Regions from separate parts of the Bacillus pacificus genome, predicted to be linked through region 1. Evidence: a T-box and tRNA genes for the amino acid it is inferred to sense, from the RefSeq annotation. Region 1 holds a T-box; the other regions hold tRNA genes.

Evidence for each region. A T-box is a leader RNA that pairs with one kind of tRNA and senses whether it is charged. The one in region 1 lies ahead of alaS (alanine--tRNA ligase), so its partner is inferred to be a tRNA-Ala.
Region 2: it has a tRNA-Ala gene. The T-box ahead of alaS (alanine--tRNA ligase) is inferred to sense a tRNA for this amino acid. The anticodon was not compared.
Region 3: it has a tRNA-Ala gene. The T-box ahead of alaS (alanine--tRNA ligase) is inferred to sense a tRNA for this amino acid. The anticodon was not compared.

The regions. Positions count from the first base shown of each region.
Region 1 covers NZ_CP086328.1:969,780-979,769, forward strand. Annotated here, with positions in the region: gene LMD38_RS05020 (cysteine desulfurase family protein) at 1-222, shown strand, start outside; gene mnmA (tRNA 2-thiouridine(34) synthase MnmA) at 239-1,354, shown strand; gene LMD38_RS05030 (tetratricopeptide repeat protein) at 1,465-2,124, shown strand; gene recD2 (SF1B family DNA helicase RecD2) at 2,220-4,556, shown strand; gene LMD38_RS05040 (hypothetical protein) at 4,684-4,872, shown strand; gene LMD38_RS05045 (YrzQ family protein) at 4,891-5,019, shown strand; gene LMD38_RS05050 (hypothetical protein) at 5,056-5,268, opposite strand; gene LMD38_RS05055 (AI-2E family transporter) at 5,444-6,514, shown strand; gene LMD38_RS05060 (PH domain-containing protein) at 6,550-6,894, opposite strand; T-box leader at 7,117-7,336, shown strand; gene alaS (alanine--tRNA ligase) at 7,377-9,990, shown strand, end outside.
Region 2 covers NZ_CP086328.1:4,931,024-4,941,013, reverse strand. Annotated here, with positions in the region: rRNA gene LMD38_RS25390 (23S ribosomal RNA) at 1-1,570, shown strand, start outside; rRNA gene rrf (5S ribosomal RNA) at 1,657-1,772, shown strand; tRNA gene LMD38_RS25380 (tRNA-Asn) at 1,782-1,856, shown strand; tRNA gene LMD38_RS25375 (tRNA-Thr) at 1,861-1,933, shown strand; tRNA gene LMD38_RS25370 (tRNA-Glu) at 1,958-2,032, shown strand; tRNA gene LMD38_RS25365 (tRNA-Val) at 2,038-2,113, shown strand; tRNA gene LMD38_RS25360 (tRNA-Tyr) at 2,131-2,214, shown strand; tRNA gene LMD38_RS25355 (tRNA-Gln) at 2,280-2,354, shown strand; tRNA gene LMD38_RS25350 (tRNA-Lys) at 2,360-2,435, shown strand; tRNA gene LMD38_RS25345 (tRNA-Gly) at 2,441-2,512, shown strand; tRNA gene LMD38_RS25340 (tRNA-Ala) at 2,523-2,595, shown strand; gene LMD38_RS25335 (glycerate kinase) at 2,711-3,856, shown strand; gene rocF (arginase) at 4,066-4,959, shown strand; gene cdaA (diadenylate cyclase CdaA) at 5,208-6,029, shown strand; gene LMD38_RS25320 (CdaR family protein) at 6,022-7,503, shown strand; gene glmM (phosphoglucosamine mutase) at 7,496-8,842, shown strand; gene LMD38_RS25310 (hypothetical protein) at 9,129-9,314, shown strand; gene glmS (glutamine--fructose-6-phosphate transaminase (isomerizing)) at 9,327-9,990, shown strand, end outside.
Region 3 covers NZ_CP086328.1:477,182-487,171, forward strand. Annotated here, with positions in the region: rRNA gene LMD38_RS02375 (23S ribosomal RNA) at 1-1,254, shown strand, start outside; rRNA gene rrf (5S ribosomal RNA) at 1,357-1,472, shown strand; tRNA gene LMD38_RS02385 (tRNA-Val) at 1,477-1,552, shown strand; tRNA gene LMD38_RS02390 (tRNA-Thr) at 1,557-1,632, shown strand; tRNA gene LMD38_RS02395 (tRNA-His) at 1,642-1,717, shown strand; tRNA gene LMD38_RS02400 (tRNA-Leu) at 1,740-1,820, shown strand; tRNA gene LMD38_RS02405 (tRNA-Gly) at 1,850-1,924, shown strand; tRNA gene LMD38_RS02410 (tRNA-Leu) at 1,941-2,029, shown strand; tRNA gene LMD38_RS02415 (tRNA-Arg) at 2,033-2,106, shown strand; tRNA gene LMD38_RS02420 (tRNA-Pro) at 2,117-2,190, shown strand; tRNA gene LMD38_RS02425 (tRNA-Ala) at 2,206-2,278, shown strand; tRNA gene LMD38_RS02430 (tRNA-Met) at 2,299-2,375, shown strand; tRNA gene LMD38_RS02435 (tRNA-Ile) at 2,380-2,456, shown strand; tRNA gene LMD38_RS02440 (tRNA-Ser) at 2,474-2,566, shown strand; tRNA gene LMD38_RS02445 (tRNA-Met) at 2,594-2,670, shown strand; tRNA gene LMD38_RS02450 (tRNA-Asp) at 2,672-2,747, shown strand; tRNA gene LMD38_RS02455 (tRNA-Phe) at 2,760-2,835, shown strand; tRNA gene LMD38_RS02460 (tRNA-Thr) at 2,850-2,925, shown strand; tRNA gene LMD38_RS02465 (tRNA-Lys) at 2,936-3,011, shown strand; tRNA gene LMD38_RS02470 (tRNA-Gly) at 3,025-3,095, shown strand; tRNA gene LMD38_RS02475 (tRNA-Ile) at 3,106-3,182, shown strand; tRNA gene LMD38_RS02480 (tRNA-Asn) at 3,190-3,264, shown strand; tRNA gene LMD38_RS02485 (tRNA-Ser) at 3,272-3,362, shown strand; tRNA gene LMD38_RS02490 (tRNA-Glu) at 3,369-3,440, shown strand; partial or broken gene LMD38_RS02495 (IS4 family transposase) at 3,541-3,696, opposite strand; gene LMD38_RS02500 (L-lactate dehydrogenase) at 4,293-5,237, shown strand; gene LMD38_RS02505 (S8 family serine peptidase) at 5,414-9,637, opposite strand; gene LMD38_RS02510 (CalY family protein) at 9,670-9,990, opposite strand, start outside.

The DNA.
Region 1 (9,990 bases):
CTTGTGAACTTAGACTTAGCTGGCATTGCAGTATCAAGTGGTTCGGCTTGTACAGCTGGTTCGATTGATCCATCACATGTATTAGTGGCGATGTTCGGAAAAGACTCCGATCAAATACGTTCATCCGTACGTTTTAGTTTCGGACTTGGAAATACGAAAGAGCAAGTTGAGAAAGCGGCGTACGAAACAGTGAAAATCGTGAAGCGATTAACACAAAATTAGCATGGGAGGTGACATGATGAACAAACTACCTCACGAAACACGCGTTGTCATCGGGATGTCCGGTGGCGTCGATTCATCTGTAGCGGCTCTTTTATTAAAAGAGCAAGGTTATGATGTAATCGGAATTTTTATGAAAAACTGGGATGATACAGATGAGAATGGTGTCTGCACAGCAACAGAAGATTACAATGATGTAATTGAAGTGTGTAACCAAATTGGTATTCCGTATTATGCAGTAAACTTTGAAAAACAATACTGGGATAAAGTATTTACGTACTTCTTAGATGAATACCGAGCTGGTCGTACACCAAACCCAGATGTAATGTGTAATAAAGAAATTAAATTTAAAGCATTTTTAGAGCACGCAATTGCGCTCGGTGCTGATTATGTAGCAACAGGTCATTATGCACGCGTTGCTTATATGGACGGCGAATATAAAATGCTTCGCGGCGTTGATGACAATAAAGATCAAACATATTTCCTAAATCAATTAAGCCAAGAGCAATTATCAAAAACAATGTTCCCGCTTGGTGAACTGAAGAAACCACAAATTCGTGAAATGGCGAAAGAAGCTGGTTTAGCGACAGCGGCGAAGAAAGATAGTACTGGTATTTGCTTCATTGGTGAGCGTAACTTTAAAGATTTCTTAAGTAACTATTTACCAGCACAACCAGGTGTGATGCAAACATTATCTGGTGAAGTGAAAGGAAAGCATGACGGTTTAATGTACTACACAATTGGACAACGTCATGGCCTTGGTATTGGTGGTAACGGTGATCCGTGGTTTGCTGTTGGGAAAAACTTGAAAGAAAACATTTTATATGTTGATCAAGGATTCCATAACGAACTTCTATATGGCGACGAAGTTATTGCTACAAATGTTGGCTGGGTAAGTAATAAAGCGAAAGAGAAAGAATTTAAGTGCACAGCGAAATTCCGTTATCGTCAAGAAGATAATAAAGTAACGGTTCAAATCGTTGATGAAAATACGGTTCGTATTCTTTGTGACGAGCCAATTCGTGCAATTACACCAGGACAAGCAGTTGTTTTCTATGATGGAGATGAGTGTTTAGGCGGTGCTACAATTGATGAAGTGTACCGTAGCGGTAAGAAATTGGATTATTTAGGATAAAACGAGAAGCCTCTACCGATTCGCGGTTAGAGGTTTCTTTTACATAAGGCGAATTTTCGTTCGCTTGGAAAATACATTCTTTGTTATAATTTGTTGTAGAGGTGAAGGACATGTCAAACAAACTTGAAACAGGTATTCAATATATGCAAGAAGGAAACTGGGAAGAAGCTGCTAAAAATTTCACAGAAGCAATCGAAGAAAATCCGAAAGATGCGCTTGGATATATTAATTTTGCAAACTTATTAGATGTACTAGGTGATAGTGAGAGAGCAATTTTATTTTATAAACGTGCATTAGAGTTAGATGATAAATCTGCGGCTGCTTATTATGGATTAGGAAACGTATATTACGGTCAAGAGCAATTTGCAGAGGCTAAAGCTGTATTTGAACAAGCGATGCAAGCTGGATTACAATCAACTGATGTAACGTTTATGTTAGGTATTACACATGTGCAACTTGGAAATGATCGTCTTGCACTGCCGTTTTTACAAAGAGCAACAGAATTAGATGAAAACGATGTAGAAGCTTTGTTCCAGTGCGGACTTTGCTTTGCGCGACTAGAACATATTCAAGAGGCGAAACCTTATTTTGAAAAGGTATTAGAAATGGATGAAGAGCATGCAGATGCGTATTATAATTTAGGTGTTGCCTACGTATTTGAGGAAAAAAATGAGAAGGCTCTCGCTTTATTTAAGAAAGCAACTGAAATTCAGCCAGATCACTTTTTAGCGGGTAATGGTGTTCGTTTATTAGAGCAAGAAGCTGAATAAGAAAAATGTAGTTTAATGGGTAGTTATCCCTCATCTAAATAGGTGGGGGATGTACTGCTCATTAAAGTGAAGCGAAACCGGAAAGGAGAGGAAAGATGGGAAATCAACATGCAATGGATTTGTTTGAGGAAGAGAAAAAGTTTATAAAAGCGCAAGTTCTTCATACCATTTTCCACAACGAAGAAAACCTCTATTCCGTTGTCAGTATGAAAGTCATTGAAACGAATGAAACGTACGACGAAAAAAAAGTGATGATAAACGGTCATTTTCCCCGCATGCATGAAGATGAAGTGTTTACGTTGACAGGGCATTTTAAAGACCATCCGAAGTATGGGAAACAATATTTAGTTGAAACGTTTAAGAAAGAATTGCCGCAAACAAAAGCAGGTATGGTGCAATATTTAGCGAGTGATTTATTTAAAGGGATAGGAAAGCGTACAGCTGAAAAAATTGTGGACCATCTAGGGGAACATGCTATTTCTAAAATTATGGATGATCCTGAGGCTTTAAATGGTGTTGTAAACAAGCAAAAAGCGCAAGAAATATATGAGACAATTGTTGAACATCAAGGATTAGAGAAAGTAATGAGTTTTTTAAATGGTTATGGTTTTGGAACGAAGCTTTCTATTAAGATTTACCAACAATATAAAGAGATGACATTAGAAGTGATTCGTAATAATCCATATCAACTTATTGAAGAAGTGGATGGAATTGGATTTGGAAGAGCGGATGATATAGGACGTGCGTTAGGGATATCGGGTAATCATGATGATCGTGTACGTGCGGGATGTTTTTATACGTTAGAGAATGTATCATTACAACTTGGTCACGTTTATATGAGAAAAGATCAACTTGTAAGAGAAACGATGTCACTTTTAAATAATCAAGAAGGAAGAGTGACGGAGGAAGACATTATAGGTTGTATTGAAATGATGCAAAGTGAAGGGAAAGTCATCATCGAGGAAGAACGAGTGTATTTGGCATCGTTATTCTACTCTGAAAAAGGTGTTGTAAAGTCTATTCGCAGGCTCATGAATCAGGAGGAAACACCTTCATTCCCTGAAGCAGAAGTGTTAAAGACGTTAGGTGAAATTGAAGAACAACTGAGCGTACAGTATGCACCACTTCAGCAAGAAGCAATTCAAACGGCACTTCATAAACCGATGATGTTATTGACAGGTGGACCAGGAACAGGAAAAACAACAGTTATTAAAGGAATTGTTGAAATGTATGCGTCACTTCACGGGCTATCGTTAAATCCGAATGAATACAGTGATGATAATCCATTTCCGATATTATTAACGGCTCCAACAGGAAGGGCAGCGAAGCGAATGAGTGAATCGACAGGACTTCCAGCTTGTACAATTCACCGTTTACTTGGCTGGACGCCAGAAGGGTCTTTCCAGCGTAATGAAACAGATCCGGTACAAGGGAAGTTGCTTATTATTGATGAATTTTCAATGGTTGATATTTGGCTTGCAAATCAGCTGTTTAAGTCATTGCCGACGAACATTCAAGTTATCGTTGTAGGTGATGAAGATCAATTACCATCTGTAGGACCTGGACAAGTATTGAAAGATTTATTGAATGCAGGTGCAGTTCCAACTGTAAAGCTTACTGAAATTTATCGTCAAGCGGAAGGTTCATCAGTAATTCAACTTGCTCATGCGATAAAAAATGGAACACTCCCACCAGATTTAGCGCAAAATCAAAAAGATCGTTCATTTATCGGCTGCACAGGAGCTCAAATTGTTGAGGTTGTTAAGAAGGTTTGTGAAAATGCTAAGACAAAAGGTTTTAGCGCAAGAGATGTACAAGTATTGGCCCCGATGTATCGTGGACCGGCCGGTATTAATGTACTAAACGAAGCGTTGCAAGAAGTATTTAATCCGAAAAGGGAAAAGAGTAAAGAAATTGCTTATGGTGATGTTGTATATCGAAGAGGCGATAAAGTTTTGCAACTCGTTAATCAGCCGGAGAGTCAAGTGTTTAATGGTGATATCGGAGAAATTGTTTCGGTGTTTTATGCGAAAGAAAACGTTGAGCAACAAGATATGATTATCGTTTCATTTGATGGAATTGAGGTAACATATACAAAACCAGATTTAAATCAAATTACACATGCCTATTGCTGTTCCATTCATAAATCGCAAGGTAGTGAGTTTCCGATTGTAATTATGCCGATAGTAAAAAGTTATAATCGTATGTTACGTCGTAATTTAATTTATACTGGTATTACAAGAAGTAAGAAGTTCCTTATTATTTGCGGGGAGGAAGCTGCTTTCCAGTCTGGTGTAAACCGCCTTGATGATGCAATGCGTCAAACGACTTTAGCGAGTCGATTGCAGGAATCGCAAGGAGAAGTACAGATGGTAACAGTGAATGGCGAAGAAATGGACGTGGAAAACATTTCACCGTATGATTTCATGTAAAAAGGTGAAATTATATAGTGAAACTTTCAAACGTATAACGTTGAAAGGCTCCAGCAATGTATAAATGAATGCAGTTTGGAAATAATGGCGAATAGAATCCGGGAGACTGTAAGGAGATGAACGCCATATGTTTATTTGTCCAAATTGCAAAGGAAAAGACATTGGGAAAATAGGTGTCAACCAATTTTATTGCTGGAATTGTTATATCGAATTATCGGTTTCAAAGGGGAAAATCCATACGCATCAAGTAGAAGAAGATGGTTCGTTAAGTTCTCTTGATGATTTATTTGATGAGAATGAAAGAACGATCGGATAACGAAAAGGGGGATTTACTTTGAATCTACGCAATTCATTAATCGCATTAGGTGTTGGAGCGGCAGCATATCAATATGCTCGCAAACAAGATGTCTTTTCAAAACGCAATATGAAAAAAGCACGTAAGATGATTAAATCTTATTTATAAGCGTAAAAAACTCCCTTCATCAACAAGGGAGTTTTTTTATGCATTTGTATGCAAATATAAAAGTCCAATTTCAGAGAAGAGATAAGATAGGCCGTAACATCCAACGCCAAGCATTCCGTAATGAAATAAATGCTTCGCTCTTTCTTTTCGTGAGGAACGAATAAAGAAACCTTTCCAAATACCAAACCCGATACAAATCCATTCAAGAATCATAAAAAGTGCTGATAATACGAGCATAAATAAAACCATTATGAGCCCTCCTGATTAAATTGTTTCACGCTGCGTTCTCAGGGGTGGTTGTCCTTGTTATGTATATATATGTGCGTCTTTACAAAACAGTATGGTCTGCACAAAAAGATTTTAAAACTTTTGCACATAACCTACCCTATTTATTTTCACAATAAAGGTGGAGGAGGTTTTTCGTGTGAAGAATCTTAAAATCATTTGGATATACCGTTTAGGATTATTGTTACTTGTCTTTCTTTGTTTGCTCGTCTTTTTAAAAATTAAGCCGCTATGGGCACCGATTATTTTTGTATGTAAAGTGGCCATTACACCGTTTCTTATCGCGTGTTTTATTGCGTATTTATTGCATCCTTTAATTGAAAAAATTCATAAAGAAGGGATGCCGCGCACACTCGCTATTTTGCTCATTTACATCCTTTTCTTTGGCGGAATTGGTTATGGAATTTATAAAGGAACGCCGGTTGTGATTAAGCAATTACAAGAAATCAATGAACAATTCCCGCAGTTTACAAAAATGTATGATTCTTGGATGGATGGTGTTACAGAACAAACAGCGAACTTCCCGTCATTTATTCATGAAAAGGTGAAACAAATTTTTGTTGGAGTAGAGACGAAGATACAAGCACTTTTAAATAAAGTGATGAGCACAGCTCGCGGTGTACTGGATTCGTTACTCATTATTTTCTTAATTCCGTTCATTGTATTTTACATATTAAAAGATTACGGCGAGTTTTATCATATTTTTTGGAAACTAGTTCCGAGTAAGTGGCGTAGTACGGGGCAAATGCTGGCGAAAGAAATTGATAAATCACTTGGAAGTTATATTCGAGGACAGTTATTTGTTTGTTTAGTATTAGGGGGCGTATCTGCTCTTTCCTTTTGGTTTATCGGTATGAAATATCCATTGTTACTCGGTATTATTATTGGGGTGACGGATATAATACCGTACTTTGGCCCTATTTTAGGGGCGATTCCGACATTAATGATTGCGGCAACGGTATCAACAAGTTTACTCATTAAAGCGGGGATTGCGATTGCTATTTTGCAATTCGTAGAAAGTAACATTTTATCCCCTTATATCGTTGGTAAGTCCCTTCGCATGCATCCTGTCATTATTATGCTTGCACTACTAGTTGGGGGAGAAGTGGGAGGAATTGTAGGGTTATTAATATCAGTTCCTATTTTAGCGGTTATTCGTACAGTAATCGTTCATGTAAGGCCTCTTTGGAAAAAAGAAGATATGCAATAGGAAGGCCCTCTACTTATAAGAGTAGAGGGCTATCATTATTTAGAGAGTTGTTCGTTTATTTTTTGAACGAGAGAGCTTACATCATTTGTTTGAATATGTTTTATTTTTTTCCATTCATTATCATACATAAATACAATTTGATTGCTGAAAAGTCGCTGTTTTTCTTTTAAATTAGAAATTTTCGCGAAAGCGTACTCTTCAAATAATGGGTTCTTACTTACATCTGGTCCATAAAAGAAGAGGCGTTTGTTCGTTAAAATTAACAATCCCGGCCTTGCGACGGAACGATAAATAAATATGTCTAGTGAACAGGCTACGTAAAACAATATTGTTTCATCAGTCTTTAACATATTTTTAGCTTTGCTCAATAAGGTTGTCACTATAATCGCTCCTTTATTATTAATAATTTAATTATAACAAAAATTAAATATTCGGAAAAGTACACGGGAGTAGTACAATTTAGTAATACATGCATAATATATGAAAAGGCTGTTAAGAATGAATAGTAGAATAGCTATGATTAATAAGTAATTGATATAATATAAATGATTATCTACATTGACAAACTTAAGAGAATTCTATTATATTTAGTCATATAATACATTAAATCAATGACGGAACAAGTACGTTACAGTCCATTTATAGAGAGAAGCTTCCATATGGCTGAAAGAAGCTTTAAATGAAGGGTAACAGAAAGCTAATCCTGAGAGCAGCTAATCACTGCCGTTTTGCCACGTTACGGCACCATGAGGTGATGAATTGATTCATATAGTAATCAATTCATAATTAGGGTGGTATCGCGAGTTAACTCTCGTCCCTTTTATAGGGGCGGGAGTTTTTTATATTTAAGGAGGAAAATACAATGAAACAACTAACAGGCGCACAAATTCGTCAAATGTTTTTAGACTTTTTCCAAGAAAAAGGACATGCAGTAGAACCTAGTGCATCACTAGTTCCACATGAGGATCCATCTCTTTTATGGATTAACAGTGGTGTAGCAACATTAAAAAAATATTTTGATGGACGTGTAATCCCGCAAAATCCACGTATTACAAATGCTCAAAAATCAATTCGTACAAACGATATTGAAAACGTAGGGAAAACAGCTCGTCACCATACATTCTTTGAAATGTTAGGGAACTTCTCAATCGGCGATTACTTCAAAGAAGAGGCAATTACTTGGGCTTGGGAATTCTTAACGAGCGACAAATGGATCGGATTCGATAAAGAATTATTATCCGTTACAATCCATCCAGAAGATGAAGAAGCATTCACAATTTGGAATGAGAAAATGGGTGTTCCAAAAGAGCGTATCATCCGCTTAGAAGAAAACTTCTGGGACATCGGTGAAGGACCAAGTGGACCGAATACAGAGATTTTCTATGACCGCGGAGAAGCTTACGGTAATGACTTTAGTGACCCAGAATTATATCCAGGAGGAGAAAACGAGCGTTACTTAGAAGTATGGAACCTTGTATTCTCTCAATTTAACCATAATCCAGATGGTTCATATACACCACTTCCTAAGAAAAACATCGATACAGGGATGGGTCTAGAGCGTATGACATCTATCGTTCAAGATGTACCTACAAACTTTGACACGGACTTATTCATGCCGATGATTGGTGCAACAGAAACAATCTCTGGCGAGAAATATCGTAATGGTGACTTAGAAAAAGATATGGCGTTTAAAGTAATCGCTGACCATATCCGTACAGTAACATTCGCTGTTGGTGACGGCGCTCTTCCATCTAACGAAGGCCGTGGTTATGTATTACGTCGTTTATTACGCCGTGCTGTTCGTTACTCTAAGAAATTAAACATTAACCGTCCGTTCATGTTTGAATTAGTACCGGTTGTTGGAGAAGTAATGAAAGACTTCTATCCAGAAGTACTTGAAAAGAAAGATTTCATTGCAAAAGTTGTGAAAAATGAAGAAGAGCGTTTCCACGAAACACTTCATGATGGTGAAGCAATTTTAGCTGAAGTTATTGCAAAAGCGAAAGAAGAAAAAACAACTGTTATTTCTGGAGTAGATGCGTTCCGTCTATATGACACATACGGTTTCCCAATTGAATTAACAGAAGAATATGCAGAAGAAGCTGGTATGACAGTTGATCATGAAGGCTTTGAAAATGAAATGGAAAAACAACGTGAGCGCGCACGTGCTGCTCGTCAAGACGTTGATTCTATGCAAGTTCAAGGCGGTGTCCTTGGAGAAGTGAAAGTAGCGAGCGAGTTCGTTGGTTACGGTACGGTTGCAACAGAAAGTAACGTTGTTGCACTTGTGAAAAACGGTGAATACGCAGACAGCTTGCAAGCAGGTGAAGAAGGACAATTAATGCTTGATGTAACACCATTCTATGCTGAGAGCGGCGGACAAATTGCAGACCGTGGTTACCTTCTTGCTGATGGTGTGAAAGTTCTTGTAAAAGACGTACAAAAAGCACCAAACGGCCAAAACTTGCACAAAGTTGTAGTTGAAGAAGGTACATTAACGAAAGATGCGGCTGTAAAAGCTATTATCGATACGAAAAACCGTAGTAGTGTTGTGAAGAACCATACAGCAACTCACTTACTACACCAAGCGTTAAAAGACGTACTTGGAACGCACGTTAACCAAGCGGGTTCTCTTGTAACTTCTGAACGTTTACGCTTTGACTTCTCTCACTTTGGTCAAGTACAAGCTGACGAATTAGAAAAAATTGAGCGTATCGTAAACGAGAAAATTTGGGAAAGTATTGATGTTGAGATTTCTCAAAAAGCAATCGAAGAAGCGAAAGAAATGGGCGCAATGGCATTATTCGGTGAAAAATACGGTGATGTTGTACGCGTCGTACAAGTTGGCGACTATAGCTTAGAGCTTTGCGGTGGTTGTCACGTTGATAACACAGCTTCTATCGGTATTTTCAAAATCGTTGCTGAGTCTGGTATCGGTGCAGGAACTCGTCGTATTGAAGCAGTAACTGGTAAGTCTGCTTATGAATTAATGAACGATCAAGTAGGTTTATTAAAAGAAGCAGCTGGAAAAATGAAAACAAATCCAAAAGACATTTTAACAAGAGTAGATGGTTTATTTGCTGAAGTAAAACAACTTCAAAAAGAAAACGAATCTCTTGCAGCAAAATTAAGCAATATTGAAGCTGGAAACTTAACTGATTCAGTAATGACAGTTGATGGCGTGAACGTATTAGCGGCAAAAGTAAATGTTGCAGACATGAACAACTTACGTACGATGATGGATGACCTAAAAAATAAATTACAATCTGCAGTTGTCGTATTAGCGTCTGTAAATGATGATAAAGTAAACATCTTAGCTGGCGTAACGAAAGATTTAATTAGCCAAGGATACCATGCTGGTAAACTTGTGAAAGAAGTAGCTTCTCGTTGTGGCGGTGGCGGTGGTGGCCGTCCTGATATGGCACAAGCGGGCGGTAAAAACCCAGCGCAAGTTGAGGAAGCTTTAGCATTTGTAC
Region 2 (9,990 bases), 1.3 Mb from region 1:
GTTTCCTGAGGAAGGCTCGTCCGCTCAGGGTTAGTCAGGACCTAAGCCGAGGCCGACAGGCGTAGGCGATGGACAACAGGTTGATATTCCTGTACCACCTCTTTATCGTTTGAGCAATGGAGGGACGCAGAAGGATAGAAGAAGCGTGCGATTGGTTGTGCACGTCCAAGCAGTTAGGCTGATAAGTAGGCAAATCCGCTTATCGTGAAGGCTGAGCTGTGATGGGGAAGCTCCTTATGGAGCGAAGTCTTTGATTCCCCGCTGCCAAGAAAAGCTTCTAGCGAGATAAAAGGTGCCTGTACCGCAAACCGACACAGGTAGGCGAGGAGAGAATCCTAAGGTGTGCGAGAGAACTCTGGTTAAGGAACTCGGCAAAATGACCCCGTAACTTCGGGAGAAGGGGTGCTTTCTTAACGGAAAGCCGCAGTGAATAGGCCCAAGCGACTGTTTAGCAAAAACACAGCTCTCTGCGAAGCCGTAAGGCGAAGTATAGGGGGTGACACCTGCCCGGTGCTGGAAGGTTAAGGAGAGGGGTTAGCGTAAGCGAAGCTCTGAACTGAAGCCCCAGTAAACGGCGGCCGTAACTATAACGGTCCTAAGGTAGCGAAATTCCTTGTCGGGTAAGTTCCGACCCGCACGAAAGGTGTAACGATTTGGGCACTGTCTCAACCAGAGACTCGGTGAAATTATAGTACCTGTGAAGATGCAGGTTACCCGCGACAGGACGGAAAGACCCCGTGGAGCTTTACTGTAGCCTGATATTGAATTTTGGTACAGTTTGTACAGGATAGGCGGGAGCCTTTGAAACCGGAGCGCTAGCTTCGGTGGAGGCGCTGGTGGGATACCGCCCTGACTGTATTGAAATTCTAACCTACGGGTCTTATCGACCCGGGAGACAGTGTCAGGTGGGCAGTTTGACTGGGGCGGTCGCCTCCTAAAGTGTAACGGAGGCGCCCAAAGGTTCCCTCAGAATGGTTGGAAATCATTCGTAGAGTGCAAAGGCATAAGGGAGCTTGACTGCGAGACCTACAAGTCGAGCAGGGACGAAAGTCGGGCTTAGTGATCCGGTGGTTCCGCATGGAAGGGCCATCGCTCAACGGATAAAAGCTACCCCGGGGATAACAGGCTTATCTCCCCCAAGAGTCCACATCGACGGGGAGGTTTGGCACCTCGATGTCGGCTCATCGCATCCTGGGGCTGTAGTCGGTCCCAAGGGTTGGGCTGTTCGCCCATTAAAGCGGTACGCGAGCTGGGTTCAGAACGTCGTGAGACAGTTCGGTCCCTATCCGTCGTGGGCGTAGGAAATTTGAGAGGAGCTGTCCTTAGTACGAGAGGACCGGGATGGACGCACCGCTGGTGTACCAGTTGTTCTGCCAAGGGCATAGCTGGGTAGCTATGTGCGGAAGGGATAAGTGCTGAAAGCATCTAAGCATGAAGCCCCCCTCAAGATGAGATTTCCCATAGCGTAAGCTAGTAAGATCCCTGAAAGATGATCAGGTTGATAGGTTCGAGGTGGAAGCATGGTGACATGTGGAGCTGACGAATACTAATAGATCGAGGACTTAACCATATAATATGTAGCAATGTTATCTAGTTTTGAAGGAATATATAATTTTCCTCTTGACATTTCGAAAGAAATGTTTATAATGATAAAAGTCTGGTAATGATGGCAGAGAGGTCACACCCGTTCCCATACCGAACACGGAAGTTAAGCTCTCTAGCGCCGATGGTAGTTGGGACCTTGTCCCTGTGAGAGTAGGACGTTGCCAGGCTAATATTATTCCGCAGTAGCTCAGTGGTAGAGCTATCGGCTGTTAACCGATCGGTCGTAGGTTCGAGTCCTACCTGCGGAGCCATTATGCTTCCATAGCTCAGCTGGTAGAGCACTTCCATGGTAAGGAAGAGGTCACCGGTTCAAGCCCGGTTGGAAGCTTGGGAATAGGTTTAAAACTTTTTTGGCCCGTTGGTCAAGTGGTTAAGACACCGCCCTTTCACGGCGGTAACACGGGTTCGAATCCCGTACGGGTCACCACTTTTGGAGGATTAGCTCAGCTGGGAGAGCACCTGCCTTACAAGCAGGGGGTCGGCGGTTCGATCCCGTCATCCTCCACCATATATATTTTAAATGTCGGAGGGGTAGCGAAGTGGCTAAACGCGGCGGACTGTAAATCCGCTCCTTCGGGTTCGGCAGTTCGAATCTGCCCCCCTCCACCATTTTCTTTAAAATAACCTGAGAGGGTTTATTTTTTTGAAAAGATAACCATACTAGTAAATATTAATGGGCTATAGCCAAGCGGTAAGGCAACGGACTTTGACTCCGTCATGCGCTGGTTCGAATCCAGCTAGCCCAGCCATTTACGAGCCATTAGCTCAGTTGGTAGAGCATCTGACTTTTAATCAGAGGGTCGAAGGTTCGAGTCCTTCATGGCTCACCATTTTCGCGGAAGTAGTTCAGTGGTAGAATACAACCTTGCCAAGGTTGGGGTCGCGGGTTCGAATCCCGTCTTCCGCTTAATTACTAAGGGGCCTTAGCTCAGCTGGGAGAGCGCCTGCCTTGCACGCAGGAGGTCAGCGGTTCGATCCCGCTAGGCTCCATCTAATAGAGAAAGCTTACATCATATGATGTAAGCTTTTTTTGTGTTTAAAAAGACAACTTTCATACTTGTCATTTAAAATGGAGAAAACGTGAAAATAAAGGATGGGGATAATTATGAAAGTTGTTATTGCATCTGATTCATATAAAGAAAGCTTAAAAGCTATAGAAGTATGTGAAGCTATTGAAAGAGGTTTTGGAGCAATTTTTCCTAAAGCAGAGTATGTAAAAATACCAATTGGAGACGGAGGGGAAGGAACGGTTGATTCCCTTGTTGATGCTACAAGCGGGAGGATTATATCATTTCATGTGACAGGACCGCTTAGAGAGAGCGTACAAGCCTTTTACGGTATGTCTAAAGATAAAAAGACAGCGTTTATTGAAATGGCAGCAGCATCAGGCTTACAACACGTTCCAGCTAAAAAGCGAAACCCACTTATTACGACGACGAAAGGAACAGGAGAACTTATACTACATGCGCTAGACGAAGGAGCTGAGCATATCATTTTAGGACTGGGAGGAAGTGCTACAAATGATGGAGGAGCGGGTATGTTGTCAGCTTTAGGAGTCAGGTTTATAAATGGAAAAGGAGAAGTAATAGAGCCGTCTGGTGGAACGTTACATTCGATTGTCTCTATTGATTTTTCACAAATGGATTCACGCTTAAAGCATATAAAGATAGAAGCAGCATGTGATGTAGATAATCCGTTAGTTGGAATAAGAGGAGCATCTTTCGTATTTGGGCGACAAAAGGGTGCGGATGAAGAGATGATGAAAGAGCTGGATGAGAATTTAAAGCATTATGCGCATATCCTTAAACAATACCTATTTTGCGACGTATCTAAAATACCTGGTGCAGGAGCTGCAGGAGGTATGGGAGCAGCTGTTATTGCAGTGCTGAAAGGAAGCTTGCGGAGGGGAATTGAAATTGTATTAGATTATACAAATTTTGATAAGCATATAGAAGGTGCAGATTTAATTATAACTGGCGAAGGGAGAATAGATGAACAAACAGCATATGGAAAGGCCCCAGTAGGTGTTGCGGAGCGTGCAAAGCTTTTTCATATTCCTGTCATTGCGATTGGGGGATCAGTATCTCCGAATTACTCGGCTGTTCATGAAAAAGGAATTGATGCAGTATTTAGTATTACAACAAGTCCGATGACATTAGAGGAGGCATATAAAGTAGCAGAAGAGAATATTGAAATGACAGCAAAGAATATTGCAGCAGTGTGGAAAATAGCATCAGAAAAACACTTCTAAATGCGGGAGTGTTTTTTATTATTATCTAATAATAATGATAGTAGTTGTTTCATTAAGTTAACTTTATACATAGAATAGTCTTAACATTTGGATTTTGAAGCGGATATAAGTGAATAATTTGTATATCCATACAGAAAAATGTCGAGTTGAGTCAGACTATATAAAAGATTTAAAATATTTAGTGAAGGCACAAAAGGGGGATACTATCTATGAAAAAAGAAATTTCAGTTATTGGAGTTCCAATGGATTTAGGCCAGATGCGTCGTGGAGTTGATATGGGGCCGAGCGCAATCCGTTATGCAGGTGTAATTGAAAGAATTGAAGAAATTGGATATGACGTTAAAGATATGGGAGATATATGTATAGAGAGAGAAAAAGAAGTAGATGTAAATACAAGCTTAAGAAACCTTACACAAGTTGCAACTGTATGTAACGAATTAGCAAGTAAGGTGGATCATATTATAGAAGAAGGGCGTTTTCCACTTGTATTAGGTGGCGATCATAGTATCGCTATTGGTACATTAGCTGGTGTTGCGAAACATTATAAAAACCTAGGTGTTATTTGGTATGATGCACATGGCGATTTAAATACAGAAGAAACTTCACCATCTGGAAATATTCACGGTATGTCACTTGCAGCAAGTTTAGGGTATGGACATCCGGCGCTTGTAGATTTATACGGGGCATATCCAAAGGTGAAAAAAGAGAATGTTGTAATTATCGGTGCACGTGCATTAGATGAAGGAGAAAAAGACTTTATTCGAAATGAAGGTATTAAAGTATTTTCAATGCACGAGATTGATCGTATGGGTATGACGGCTGTTATGGAAGAAACAATCGCGTATTTATCTCATACTGATGGTGTGCATTTATCATTAGATTTAGATGGTCTTGATCCTCATGATGCACCAGGAGTTGGAACACCTGTAATTGGTGGCTTATCTTATCGTGAAAGTCATTTAGCAATGGAGATGTTAGCGGAAGCTGATATTGTTACATCTGCCGAGTTTGTTGAGGTAAATACGATTTTAGATGAGCGAAATAGAACGGCAACAACAGCGGTTGCTTTAATGGGTTCTTTATTCGGTGAAAAACTAAAATAAATGTAAGAAAAGCAACTGAGAAGTTGCTTTTTTTATTTGAAAATAGGCGTATAATAATGATTTATATTATACTGTACGATAAGAATGTTTGACATCTTACCAATTTAGACTAAAGGGGGTTGTTTGTAATTGTCGTTTGTTTCATGTATGGTATAATTAACTAGTTGTTGGAAATACATACAGATAGAGCATAAAACAATATTTCAATATATGGATAGAATTGCTCGTAAGTAGGAGGAAGGGTTAGCATGCCTTTTGAAGATACGACCATTTTGAAATATCTTAGTACGGCATTAGATATTGCCGTTGTATGGTTTATTATATATAAGCTAATTCTCATAATCCGAGGGACGAAAGCTGTTCAACTTTTAAAAGGGATTACAGTTATTATTGTCGTTCGGATGATCAGTATTTTCCTTGGATTGCGAACGCTATATTGGCTAACTGAACAAGTATTAACGTGGGGATTTTTAGCCGTTATTATTATTTTCCAGCCAGAATTGCGAAGAGCGCTTGAGCAGCTAGGACGCGGGAGTTTATTTTCGCGTACTGGAACTCATGAGGATGATGAGCCTGAAATGGTTGCAACAGCGATAGCGAAAGCAACGGAATATATGGGAAAACGTAGAATTGGTGCATTAATTACCTTGTCAAAAGAGACCGGTATGGGTGATTATGTAGAAACGGGTATTCCGCTAAATGCAAACGTATCATCGGAATTACTCATTAATATTTTCATTCCAAACACACCTCTTCACGATGGAGCAGTAATTATGCAAGGAAGTACCATTAAAGCAGCAGCTTGCTATCTTCCGTTATCAGAAAGTCCATTTATCTCTAAGGAGTTAGGAACTAGGCATCGCGCTGCAATGGGAGTTAGTGAAGTTACTGATAGCATTACAGTAGTTGTGTCGGAAGAAACAGGCCAAATTTCTTTAACGAAAAATGGTAAGTTGCATCGTGATTTGAAGACAGAACAACTGAAAGATATGTTGTTAGCTGAATTTAGTGCGAACGAAAAAACGACTTCTTCGTCTTTATGGAATTGGAGGAGAAAGCGTCATGGATAAGTTAATGGAGAATCATTGGTTTTTAAAGGGGATCTCATTACTATTGGCGTGTATGCTTTTTATGTCAGCGACTTTAACTGAAAAAAATACGACATCGGGGATACTACCTTTTGCAAATGATGCGAAAGAAACATTAACTAATTATGCTATTAACGTTAAGTATGATGAAGAGAAATATATTGTAAGTGGTATTCCGGCAGAGGGCGTTAAGGTGAAGTTAGAGGGTCCAAAGGCAGCAGTTGCTACGGCAAAAGCGAAAAAACAATTTGATATACCAGTTGATTTGAGAGGTAGCGAAAAAGGAACGTATGAAGTTTCTTTGAAAACGAATGGACTTCCAGATGATGTGAAAGGAACAGTTCAGCCATCAACAATTAAAATTACTCTTCATGAAAAAGCGAGAAAATATGTTCATGTAGACTTGAAATTATCAAATGAGGATCAGATGTCAGCTGGTGCTACGCTCGAAAAATCAAACATTAAACCTGATACGGTTGAGGTAGTTGGGACGAAAGAAGAAATTGAAAGTATTTCATCTGCTAAGGCGTATGTTGATTTAAAAGGTGTTAATAAAACTGTTACAAAAACACCCGAAGTGACATTATACAATAAAGAAGGCAAACGTTTAAATGTAAGAACAAGTCCATCTAAAATTAGTGTAACGTTGAATGTGGCGACGCAAGCTACGGCCAATAATACTGAAAAAACTGTTCCTATAACATATGCGAAAAAGGGGAGTTTACCGGAAGGATTGGCCGTTACAAATGTTAGCGTTGAGCCGAGAGAAGTAACGATAGCAGGTCCAAAAGATATATTGGATAATATACAATCGATAGAGGGGGTCGAAGTAGATCTTAGTCAATTGACAGAGTCTACAACATTCGATACCTCTGTTTTATTACCAAAGGGTGTAACAAGTGCGAAGCCAAATCAAGTAAAGGTTTCAGTAGGCGTACAAAAAACAAAACAAACGAAAACAAGAACGATTGATGGTATATCAATTCAAAAAAATGGACTTTCTAAAGACGTTACGGCCCAGTTACTTTCGCCGCAAGATGGGAAGATAAGCGTTGATATTTCAGGAGAAACAAGTATAGTAGATAAAATAACAGCTGCTCAAATAACAGCAGTGATTAATCTACAAAATGTGTCTCCTGGGACGAAGGATGTTGCTATTCAAGTGAGTGGCCCTGGTAATATTTCAATAGAGCCAAAACAAAAAAGTGCTAAAGTCACAATTGTGAAGAAAGAAAATCCTGATAAAGAAGTACAGGGTAACGGTGAGCAACCAAATTCAAATAATAATAAAGATAATCAAACTGAAAAACCAAAAAATCCTGAACCTGAACCTAAGCCTGATCCAGAAAAGGAAAAGGAGAAGGAACCGGAACAAAATAAAGATAAAGAAACTAGCCAAGAGCCAACAGTAGATAATCAAAAAGAGCCAGAAAAAGGAGCGAATCATAATGGGTAAATATTTTGGTACAGATGGAGTACGCGGGGTTGCGAATCAGGAGTTAACACCTGAATTAGCGTTCAAAATTGGACGTTTTGGTGGTTATGTATTAACAAAAGATACAGACCGTCCAAAAGTAATTATCGGCCGTGATACACGTATATCAGGACATATGTTAGAAGGAGCTTTAGTAGCAGGTCTATTATCAACTGGAGCAGAAGTAATGCGTCTTGGTGTTATTTCTACACCAGGTGTTGCTTATTTAACGAAAGCGTTAGATGCACAAGCTGGTGTTATGATTTCTGCATCTCATAATCCAGTACAAGATAACGGAATTAAATTCTTCGGTTCAGACGGTTTTAAATTAACAGATGAGCAAGAAGCAGAAATCGAAGCTTTATTAGACAAAGAAGTGGATGAATTACCACGTCCAACAGGTACGAACCTTGGGCAAGTGAGTGATTATTTTGAAGGTGGACAAAAGTATTTACAATACATTAAACAAACTGTAGAGGAAGATTTCTCAGGTTTGCATATCGCTTTAGATTGTGCGCATGGTGCTACATCTTCTTTAGCTCCGTACTTATTTGCTGATTTAGAAGCTGATATTTCAACAATGGGAACTTCACCAAATGGTATGAACATTAACGATGGAGTAGGTTCTACGCATCCAGAAGTATTAGCTGAATTAGTAAAAGAAAAAGGTGCTGATATTGGTCTTGCTTTCGATGGTGATGGTGACCGTTTAATCGCTGTAGATGAAAAAGGAAACATCGTTGATGGCGATCAAATTATGTTTATTTGTGCAAAGTACATGAAAGAAACTGGTCAACTAAAGCACAATACAGTTGTTTCAACAGTTATGAGTAACTTAGGTTTCTACAAAGCACTTGAAGCTAACGGTATTACAAGTGATAAAACAGCAGTTGGTGATCGCTACGTAATGGAAGAAATGAAGCGCGGAGGTTACAACTTAGGTGGAGAACAATCAGGACATATTATCTTACTTGATTACATTACAACTGGTGATGGAATGTTAAGTGCACTTCAACTTGTAAACATTATGAAAATGACGAAAAAACCATTATCTGAGCTTGCAGGAGAAATGACAAAATTCCCGCAATTACTAGTAAACGTTCGTGTAACAGATAAAAAACTAGCACTAGAAAACGAAAAAATTAAAGAAATTATTCGTGTTGTAGAGGAAGAAATGAACGGTGATGGCCGCATTCTTGTTCGTCCATCTGGAACAGAACCACTTATTCGTGTAATGGCAGAAGCACCAACACAAGAAGTTTGTAATGCATATGTACATCGCATTGTAGAAGTTGTGAAAGCGGAAGTTGGCGCTGAATAATTTAATAAATTTATTGAAAAGGAGCACAATAAGTGCTCCTTTTTCATATGTTTTATAGATGGTGAAAAAATTTTCATTGACGGTTTATCCATGTTTGTTATAAGATGGTCTTGTTCTTTTTCTCAAAGGAAATATTGTAAATTATAGAAGCGCCAGAACTACAAGTAGTGTAGTTGACGAGGTGGGGTTTATCGAGATTTCGGCGGATGGCTCCCGGTTGTTCATCACAACCGCAAGCTTTTACTTAAATCATTAAGGTGACTTAGTGGACAAAGGTGAAAGTGTGATGAGAGAAAAGGAACGGATACAAACTAGCTGTATAAGTATATACGGACTTAAACCCAATCGAGAGGAAGGTGAAAGCCGTTACAAGCTTACAGGGCTAGCAATATGTAATCCGTTTTTTAGTATAAATAAAAATGGTATCGGACTATGTCGTTACATGTTCGCAGAGCAGTGTAAGCATTTGTAACGGCGACTAAACATGTGTGGAATCGTAGGATTTATTGGAGAGCAAGATGCAAAGGAAATTTTATTAAAAGGTTTAGAAAAGCTAGAATATCGTGGATATGATTCAGCAGGTATTGCAGTACAAGCAGAGAACGGTGTTGTTGTATACAAAGAAAAAGGCCGTATTGCAAAACTTCGCGAAATCGTAGATGAGAACGTAGCAACAAGCGTGGGAATCGGTCACACACGCTGGGCTACACATGGTGTTCCGAGCAAAGTAAACGCGCATCCGCATCAAAGTACATCAAAGCGTTTTACACTAGTTCATAACGGTGTAATTGAAAACTATGAGTTAGTGAAGAAGGAATATTTACAAGATGTAACGTTCGTAAGTGAAACGGATACAGAGGTTATCGTACAGCTTATGGAACAACAAGTGAGCACAGGACTAAGTGTAGAAGAAGCGTTCCGTAATACGCTATCTCTTTTACATGGCTCTTATGCAATCGGATTACTTGATGCTGAAAATCCAAACATGATTTATGTTGCTAAAAACAAAAGCCCGCTATTAGTAGGTGTTGGTGACAACTTTAATGTTGTGGCGAGCGACGCTATGGCGATGTTACAAGTTACAGATCAATTTATTGAATTAATGGATAAAGAAATTGTAATTGTAACGAAAGAAAGTATTACAATTA
Region 3 (9,990 bases), 490 kb from region 1:
GGTAGGCGAGGAGAGAATCCTAAGGTGTGCGAGAGAACTCTGGTTAAGGAACTCGGCAAAATGACCCCGTAACTTCGGGAGAAGGGGTGCTTTCTTAACGGAAAGCCGCAGTGAATAGGCCCAAGCGACTGTTTAGCAAAAACACAGCTCTCTGCGAAGCCGTAAGGCGAAGTATAGGGGGTGACACCTGCCCGGTGCTGGAAGGTTAAGGAGAGGGGTTAGCGTAAGCGAAGCTCTGAACTGAAGCCCCAGTAAACGGCGGCCGTAACTATAACGTTCCTAAGGTAGCGAAATTCCTTGTCGGGTAAGTTCCGACCCGCACGAAAGGTGTAACGATTTGGGCACTGTCTCAACCAGAGACTCGGTGAAATTATAGTACCTGTGAAGATGCAGGTTACCCGCGACAGGACGGAAAGACCCCGTGGAGCTTTACTGTAGCCTGATATTGAATTTTGGTACAGTTTGTACAGGATAGGCGGGAGCCTTTGAAACCGGAGCGCTAGCTTCGGTGGAGGCGCTGGTGGGATACCGCCCTGACTGTATTGAAATTCTAACCTACGGGTCTTATCGACCCGGGAGACAGTGTCAGGTGGGCAGTTTGACTGGGGCGGTCGCCTCCTAAAGTGTAACGGAGGCGCCCAAAGGTTCCCTCAGAATGGTTGGAAATCATTCGTAGAGTGCAAAGGCATAAGGGAGCTTGACTGCGAGACCTACAAGTCGAGCAGGGACGAAAGTCGGGCTTAGTGATCCGGTGGTTCCGCATGGAAGGGCCATCGCTCAACGGATAAAAGCTACCCCGGGGATAACAGGCTTATCTCCCCCAAGAGTCCACATCGACGGGGAGGTTTGGCACCTCGATGTCGGCTCATCGCATCCTGGGGCTGTAGTCGGTCCCAAGGGTTGGGCTGTTCGCCCATTAAAGCGGTACGCGAGCTGGGTTCAGAACGTCGTGAGACAGTTCGGTCCCTATCCGTCGTGGGCGTAGGAAATTTGAGAGGAGCTGTCCTTAGTACGAGAGGACCGGGATGGACGCACCGCTGGTGTACCAGTTGTTCTGCCAAGGGCATAGCTGGGTAGCTATGTGCGGAAGGGATAAGTGCTGAAAGCATCTAAGCATGAAGCCCCCCTCAAGATGAGATTTCCCATAGCGTAAGCTAGTAAGATCCCTGAAAGATGATCAGGTTGATAGGTTCGAGGTGGAAGCATGGTGACATGTGGAGCTGACGAATACTAATAGATCGAGGACTTAACCATATAATATGTAGCAAATGTTATCTAGTTTTGAAAGAATATAAAAAACTTGTTGACTTTAAAAGTTAAATGAGTTACAATAATTCTTGTCTTAAATGAATACAGTCTGGTAATGATGGCAGAGAGGTCACACCCGTTCCCATACCGAACACGGAAGTTAAGCTCTCTAGCGCCGATGGTAGTTGGGACATTGTCCCTGTGAGAGTAGGACGTTGCCAGGCAAATGGAGGATTAGCTCAGCTGGGAGAGCACCTGCCTTACAAGCAGGGGGTCGGCGGTTCGATCCCGTCATCCTCCACCATTTAGCCGACTTAGCTCAATTGGTAGAGCAACTGACTTGTAATCAGTAGGTTGGGGGTTCAAGTCCTCTAGTCGGCACCAGAAATTATGGCGGTTGTGGCGAAGTGGTTAACGCACCGGATTGTGGCTCCGGCATTCGTGGGTTCGATTCCCATCAGTCGCCCCATTTTTCTTAAATAAATTAATATGCGGGTGTGGCGGAATTGGCAGACGCACCAGACTTAGGATCTGGCGCCTTTGGCGTGGGGGTTCGACTCCCTTCACCCGCACTTTTAATTAAATAACTCATACATGTCTTGCGGAAGTAGTTCAGTGGTAGAATACAACCTTGCCAAGGTTGGGGTCGCGGGTTCGAATCCCGTCTTCCGCTCCAATTTTCAATATGACATGCCGGGGTGGCGGAACAGGCAGACGCACAGGACTTAAAATCCTGCGGTGGGTAACCACCGTGCGGGTTCGACCCCCGCCCTCGGCACCATATGCGCCCGTAGCTCAATTGGATAGAGCGTTTGACTACGGATCAAGAGGTTAGGGGTTCGACTCCTCTCGGGCGCGCTTTTATTAACGGGAAGTGGCTCAGCTTGGTAGAGCACCTGGTTTGGGACCAGGGGGTCGCAGGTTCAAATCCTGTCTTCCCGATATTCCCAAAAACATGGGGCCTTAGCTCAGCTGGGAGAGCGCCTGCCTTGCACGCAGGAGGTCAGCGGTTCGATCCCGCTAGGCTCCACTTATCTTAATATCATTTATGGCGGTGTAGCTCAGCTGGCTAGAGCGTACGGTTCATACCCGTGAGGTCGGGGGTTCGATCCCCTCCGCCGCTACCATAAAGGACCTTTAGCTCAGCTGGTTAGAGCAGACGGCTCATAACCGTCCGGTCGTAGGTTCGAGTCCTACAAGGTCCACCATTAGAAGTTTATATCTCGGAGGTATACCCAAGTTCGGCTGAAGGGATCGGTCTTGAAAACCGACAGGCGGCGAGAGTCGCGCGGGGGTTCGAATCCCTCTACCTCCTCCATTTTTTCTAAAGTAAATATTTGATCGTCGCGGGGTGGAGCAGTCTGGTAGCTCGTCGGGCTCATAACCCGAAGGTCGCAGGTTCAAATCCTGTCCCCGCAACCAAGGTCCCGTGGTGTAGTGGTTAACATGCCTGCCTGTCACGCAGGAGATCGCCGGTTCGACCCCGGTCGGGACCGCCATTTTTACATAAAGGCTCGGTAGCTCAGTCGGTAGAGCAGAGGACTGAAAATCCTCGTGTCGGCGGTTCGATTCCGTCCCGAGCCACCATTTTGAAGTCGCAAGCCGGCTTAGCTCAATTGGTAGAGCAACTGACTTGTAATCAGTAGGTTGGGGGTTCAAGTCCTCTAGCCGGCACCACTTTCAAAATGAGCCATTAGCTCAGTTGGTAGAGCATCTGACTTTTAATCAGAGGGTCGAAGGTTCGAGTCCTTCATGGCTCACCATTTACAATTTAATGCGGGTGTAGTTTAGTGGTAAAACAAGAGCCTTCCAAGCTCTGGTCGAGAGTTCGATTCTCTTCACCCGCTTTTCAATTATGGGCCTATAGCTCAGCTGGTTAGAGCGCACGCCTGATAAGCGTGAGGTCGATGGTTCGAGTCCATTTAGGCCCACCATAATTGTTCCGCAGTAGCTCAGTGGTAGAGCTATCGGCTGTTAACCGATCGGTCGTAGGTTCGAGTCCTACCTGCGGAGCCATATTTATAGAGAAGTACCCAAGTGGCTCAAGGGGCTCCCCTGCTAAGGGAGTAGATCGCGAACGCGGTGCGAGGGTTCGAATCCCTTCTTCTCTGCCAGTAATTGGCCCGTTGGTCAAGTGGTTAAGACACCGCCCTTTCACGGCGGTAACACGGGTTCGAATCCCGTACGGGTCATACTAAAAGAGATAGCATAATCTGCTATCTCTTTTTTTGTTGTGTAAAAGTAGCCTTTGGATAGTCTGCTTTTTTTTATGAATTAAAAGAAAGATGAAGTATTCGCTGTTACAGTTGGGAATACAGAGAGCTGTAAGTATAATCATGTTGTTTACCTTGACCTGTATGAGTATGAAGGAATGTTCACTTAACAAATCATACTCAAATTGAATTTTTATCTCGGCCTTATGCTAAAGCCTCCTGCACTTGGATAAACGGGTAAATCTCATAGCTGGGAAGATCCTAAGGAATTAGTTGTAGAGTTATTAGATACCGTTGAATAATAAAAATTGAAATATGGGTTGTTCAAACAAAGGATGCTGTATTAGGCGCTACGGCGGAAAATAAATAATATATAGAAGAAACTGTCTCTCAGTAGGTGATCTACTGGAGGCAGTTTTTTTATGCTGTCATTATTGTCGAGTTTTGTCGGTAAGTCGATATATTGCAAAAATCGCCGATATAATTTGAGTTACGGTCGATAAATTTCAAAAATCGCTGATATATTTGGAGTTATAGTCGATATATTCTAAAAATCGCCGATATAATTTCACTTACCGACAAAAACATAAGAAAATCCCTTTCACAATCTAAAGAAAACGCCTCCATTGAAATGGATTCCACACCTATTCCAATAACTTTACACTCTATGTGAAAAAGTTCACAAATAGGTCATAATTTGTGAAGTAATTCACAATAATACGTGCTACAATATGAGTGTAAAGAAGTTAAACAACATTAAATTAGTATTTTAATTAATTACTTAAACAATCATAAAAAAATATATGTGAACAATAGAGAGGGGAAATTACCATGAAAAAAGGTATCAATCGTGTAGTATTAGTAGGAACAGGAGCTGTAGGTTGTAGTTACGCTTACTCAATGATCAACCAAGGTGTAGCTGAAGAATTCGTATTAGTAGATGTTAATGAAGCAAAAGCAGAAGGGGAAGCAATGGACTTAAGCCATGCGGTACCATTCTCTCCATCACCAACAAAAGTTTGGAGCGGTAGCTATGCAGATTGTAAAGATGCAGATTTAGTAGTTATCACTGCTGGATTACCACAAAAGCCAGGTGAAACTCGTTTAGACTTAGTTGAAAAAAATACAAAGATCTTTAAACAAATCGTTCGCGGTATTATGGATAGCGGATTCGATGGAATCTTCTTAATCGCAACTAACCCAGTTGATATTTTAACTTACGTAACTTGGAAAGAATCTGGTCTACCAAAAGAGCGCGTAATTGGTTCGGGTACTACTTTAGACTCTGCTCGTTTCCGTTACATGTTAGGTGACTACTTAGATGTAGATCCACGTAACGTTCATGCTTACATCGTTGGTGAACACGGTGACACTGAACTTCCAGTATGGAGTCACGCTACTATCGGTGTACAAAAACTAGAAACAATTTTAGCTAACAACGAACAGTACAAACAAGAAGACTTAGATAAAATCTTCGAAAACGTACGTGATGCAGCTTACCATATTATCGAGCGTAAAGGTGCAACTTACTACGGAATCGGTATGTCACTACTTCGTGTAACTAAAGCAATCTTAAACAACGAGAACAGCGTATTAACTGTATCTGCATACCTTGAAGGTCAATACGGTGAGAAAGATGCTTACGTAGGTGTTCCAGCTGTAATTAACCGTGAAGGTGTACGTGAAATCGTAGAGCTTGAGTTAAATGAGGATGAAAAAGCGAAATTCGCTCATTCTGTAAAAGTATTAAAAGAAACAATGGCACCAGTACTATAATAATTGCTAAATAATCCAGAAGTGGGGAACTACTTCTTACTTCTGGATTTATATATAATTTAATATAAATTCCTTTTCCGGTTTCCCTTGTATATCCCCAATATACCCCTTTTGCTGGATCAGGGTCGTTTATAGAAAAGAGCACTCTACTTTGCGTAGAGTGCTCTTTATTATTATCATTTTTTAGGCGTCAATCCTAATTTCTTTAAAATATCTGCCAGTGTACCGCTTTTTGATTTTTCTACAGGTGTTTGTGATTTGGATGCATCTGGACCTTTTTTCAAGAAGTTCTTTTCAACGAAGCGAATATCTTTTTCGTCGACAATACCATCTTTGTTAAGGTCGCCGTCTTTCACAGATAGTCCTTTTTTACCGTAGTTGTTAGCGATAATTTCAGCATCTTTTATATCAATTACTTTATCGCCATTTACATCACCTGCAAGGTTTTCATCAAAGCGTGCATAATAATATTGGCCAAGTAGCTTACCGTCTTTTTCAGTACCAAGTTTCGTGGTTAGTCGGCTTGTTAAATGCCCTGGTACTTCTACATATAAGTTATAGTCGCGTTTATTAACAGGAAGTCCATTTAGTTTGAAGGATCCGTATTTATCAAGTGAGCCTTCAAACTTATGACGGTAAGAATCTGTTGCATATACTTTTACGCCAAGCTTTGTATAATCGAATTTTTCATCTAAATATCCGCGTTCATTTAAGAAAGCACCAGGTTTAATACTTCCTTCGACTAGTGAGTTTAAAGACATAACTGAGAATGTTTGATCTTGAAGGACACGCATTCTATTTGGCTCTGATTCACCTTGTTTCCAGTAAGCGAACACTGATAAATCTAATTGAGCATTTGCTTCATAAAACTCATCATTTTCTACTTTAAAAGTTACATCAATGAACGGGAAATCACCATCTAATCCAGCGAAGTTTTTGTCATCGATAGCTCCGCCAACTGTAACAGAACCTTCTTCTAGTTTCGGTTCATTTACTTTTGCGGTCACCCCTTTTTCGAAAAGTAGCTTTTCAAAAGCAGGATTTAATTTCGCATTTGCAAATTTGAAGTTCTTTTCTAGGAATTTTACGTTAAATTCCCCAGCAACAAATTGTTTCACATGTTTGGCGTTTAGCGTCACAGTGAATTCATCACCTTTATATACTTCTTTTTTATCATAACTAGTTTTCGCATATTGAGCTCCTTGCGGGATAAACCAATAGTTATTTACACCGCTCGGATAGTCAGCTCCTGCAGTTGCATAATCGAAAATATATACGCCTGTATTCATTGGACCTTCAGTTTTAAAGGATTCAGGAGTAATGCCAACTTTAAAGTCACCATTTGCATTAATAGGTAAAAACTTATGCAAGTATGGAGAATAATCATAGTACATCACTCCGTTTGCTTCTTGCGTAATGTTTAATCCTTTTCCTTTTAAGTAGTCAACGTTCGAATCATACACATTTCCTTTAATCCATAGTGCTTTTTTACCGTCTTCTACTGTATAGTTCTCTTCATTTAATTCATAAATACCAGGCCGTAATCCAGTTAATTTCACTTCTGGCGGTGTATTATCAATTACGACATAATCCCCTTTCACACGTGCTTTACCGTCTTTATCGTAGCCAACAAACTCAATTGTGTAATCACCTTCTGGTAAGTCGATTTTCTCATCACCAATTGGTTTTGCAGGATCATTTGTAAAAGGATACACCCTGCCGTTAAAGAATGAATCTAAGTAGTAATACACATCAGTTTTTAATCCACTAGTGTTTAATGTACCAAGGAAACCGAGAGCTTTATTTGTTTTGGAATCTTTCACGATAAGATCTAACGTTTCAAGTTCGCTGTTTAATTGGAACGCCCCGTGCAAATACGATTCACGGTATGGATTGAATTTAGATGTATCAGTTGAAATTGCTTTTCTTGATAATATTGCATTTTCAATACCAGGTTCTGATACACGAATAGAGAACGGAATTTGGTACGTTTCTTCTTTATTTTTCGTATTTGTAATATGAATATATCCTTCATATCGGCCTTGTTTTACACCGGCTGGAACATTAATTTTTGCTTCAATTTCATCTGATTTGCCAGCATCAAGAGTAATTGTTTCTGGAACAGAAACTTTTACACCGTTTGCGGTAGCGTCGTTAATAGAAGAAGATGCTGGTGTATAAGAAATTTCTGTTTTAAATTCTTTTTTCTCTTGTTTATTATGATTTTGTACTTTTATATTTCGTTTTTGTTCAAGAGATTCACCGTCTTTTTGATAGAACTTCCCGAATGCAATGGATCCAGTTTCTTCAGGTACTTCAATTACTTCATCATTTACAACTGTTTTTGTTGTATCTAGCACTTTAAAACTAGTTTCCGTATGAACGGCGTTGTACGCATCTACTCGTCCAGCTCCAACTTCATATACGGAATACTTTTCTTTTAAATCATCAGCTGTGTTCATAAGAGACGTCTTTACATCGAATGGAGAGTATTCTGGGTGTTCTTGTAAAATAAGAGCAGCAACGCCCGCGATATGAGGAGAAGCCATAGATGTTCCTTGCATACGCTCATAGGAAACATCATAATTTTCGCCCTCTTGTGGGTCGTTAATATATTCAGGTACTGTTGAAAGTACAGCAACACCAGGCGCTGTAATATCTGGTTTAATATCATCATTTGATGTAACAGGACCGCGTGAGCTAAAGTCTGCAAGATGATCGCCTTCTGTTTGAATATAACTAAGTTCGTCAAAGGTAAAGGATGTATTACCTTGTTCGATTTGAGCTTTTAGTTTTTCACCGTCTTCTTTCGTTAGGCGGAATGCGGGAATGTATTTTGTACTTTCGCCAACGTAGAAAGGAATTTCTCCGTCCACATTGTTATAAATAATAACGGCTTTTGCACCAGCTTGTTTTGCATTCGCAATTTTTTCATCAAATGACAGTGTACCACGTGCAACGAGAGCGATTTTTCCTTTTACATCTTTTTTACTAAACTCGTCAGGCGTACCAATTCCTACAGATTCAATAGGTAAAGTTTGTCCCTTGAAATCTTCTATTTTATCAGTAAAGTTTTTGCCGAATAAAATTAGATTAGGAAATTGTAATTGTCCAGCATGACCTGATAGTTTCGGTAAGGAAATAGAGCTATCACTTGCGCCAACCGTAATCGCAAATGGAGAAGCACCTGGTGATCCGAGTGTCGCTGGATTTGGACCAGAGTTTCCAGCAGCAACGACTGTAACAACACCGGAAAGCATCGCGTTATTGACAGCGATAGACGTAGGATCAAGTGGATTGTTGCTATCGTCACCTAACGATAAGTTAATAACATTCATGCCGTCAGAAATAGATTTATCGATTGCAGCAATAATACCAGAACTATCTCCACTTCCGTATGGACCGAGTACACGATAGTTATACAGTTCAATGTCAGGTGCAACACCTTTTACTGCGGAATCTGATGTGTTTTTCTTTTGCGCAGAAACGATACCTGCTACGTGAGTACCATGCGCGGTGTAGAAGGAAGAGCCACGATCATCAAATTCAGGAGCACCAGATTGTTGCCACTCTGTATAAGTTGTTTCCATCGGATCTGCATCGTTATTAATAAAGTCCCAACCTTTTACTGAGTTTGGATCTACCTTGCTAGAGTCTTCGCCAGGTTTTGCGCGATAGCCTTTATATACGTCTTTTAGGTCAGGATGATTGTAATCAATACCTGTATCTAATACACCAACTTTAATTCCTTTTCCGGTAATGCCTTCGCTATGTAACTTATCGACCCCAATTTGCGGAATGCTATCTGTTAGTTTTTGAGGTGCTTTCTGCTTTGCTTGTTTTGGTAAATTTAATTTCACTTCGTAATCTTTCCAAATACGTTTTACAACGCCAATCCGTAACAATTCTTCCACTGTATTTGCAGGTAACGTCAGCGCAACCCCATTTATCGCATGTTTATAAGAACGTTTAATTTGTACGGACTGGAAATTCCCTGACTTTACTGATGGGCTGAACTGATAAAGACGTTTTAGTCCTTTTTGAAATTCCTCATGTTCTTGATCAATACGTGCCTTTATATTTTCAGGAGCAGCTTGTAACCCTTTTTCTTTTTGTTTTAATTCATTAATCTTTACTGGAGCCGTTTGAAATTCTACAATGATATTTACTGGTTCGGAACTACTTGTATTAATATCTGGTGAAATCGTAAAACCAGGGTTGGCATCTAACGTTTGTAATGCCTGACGCTGTTCTTTAGAAAGTTTTGATAGTAAAGACTGGGCGTTTGAAGAGTCAATTTGGTTAATAGGATTTTCAGCAAGTACATTGAACGGAAGGGCAGTTGAAAACAGAACGCCAGCCGTTACAATTCCGGTAACAAAACGATTTTTCTTTTTCATGTATAAGCCTCCGATAATTTATATTTTAAAAATTATTTCTCTGTGCCCGGTGTTTGCTCTGCATGGAATGTCCAGTTTAGCTGTAAGGAATCACCCTGGAATTTATTTTGATCTTGTTCGTTGTCTTCAAAGGAGAAGAGCACGTGTAAATAATCTGTTTCACCAGATTTAATACCGTCTATTAAGTTATGACGTTCTAAAGAAGTAGCCACATCCTCAGGTTTCATAGTCTTTAATTGTGATAGTTTTGTTTCCCACAAAATTTCATGATCATCGTTTGGATTAGATGGTTTTCCATCATTCACTAAAAATTTGACGATGATGTGATCGCCTAAATCTTCACCATCATTATT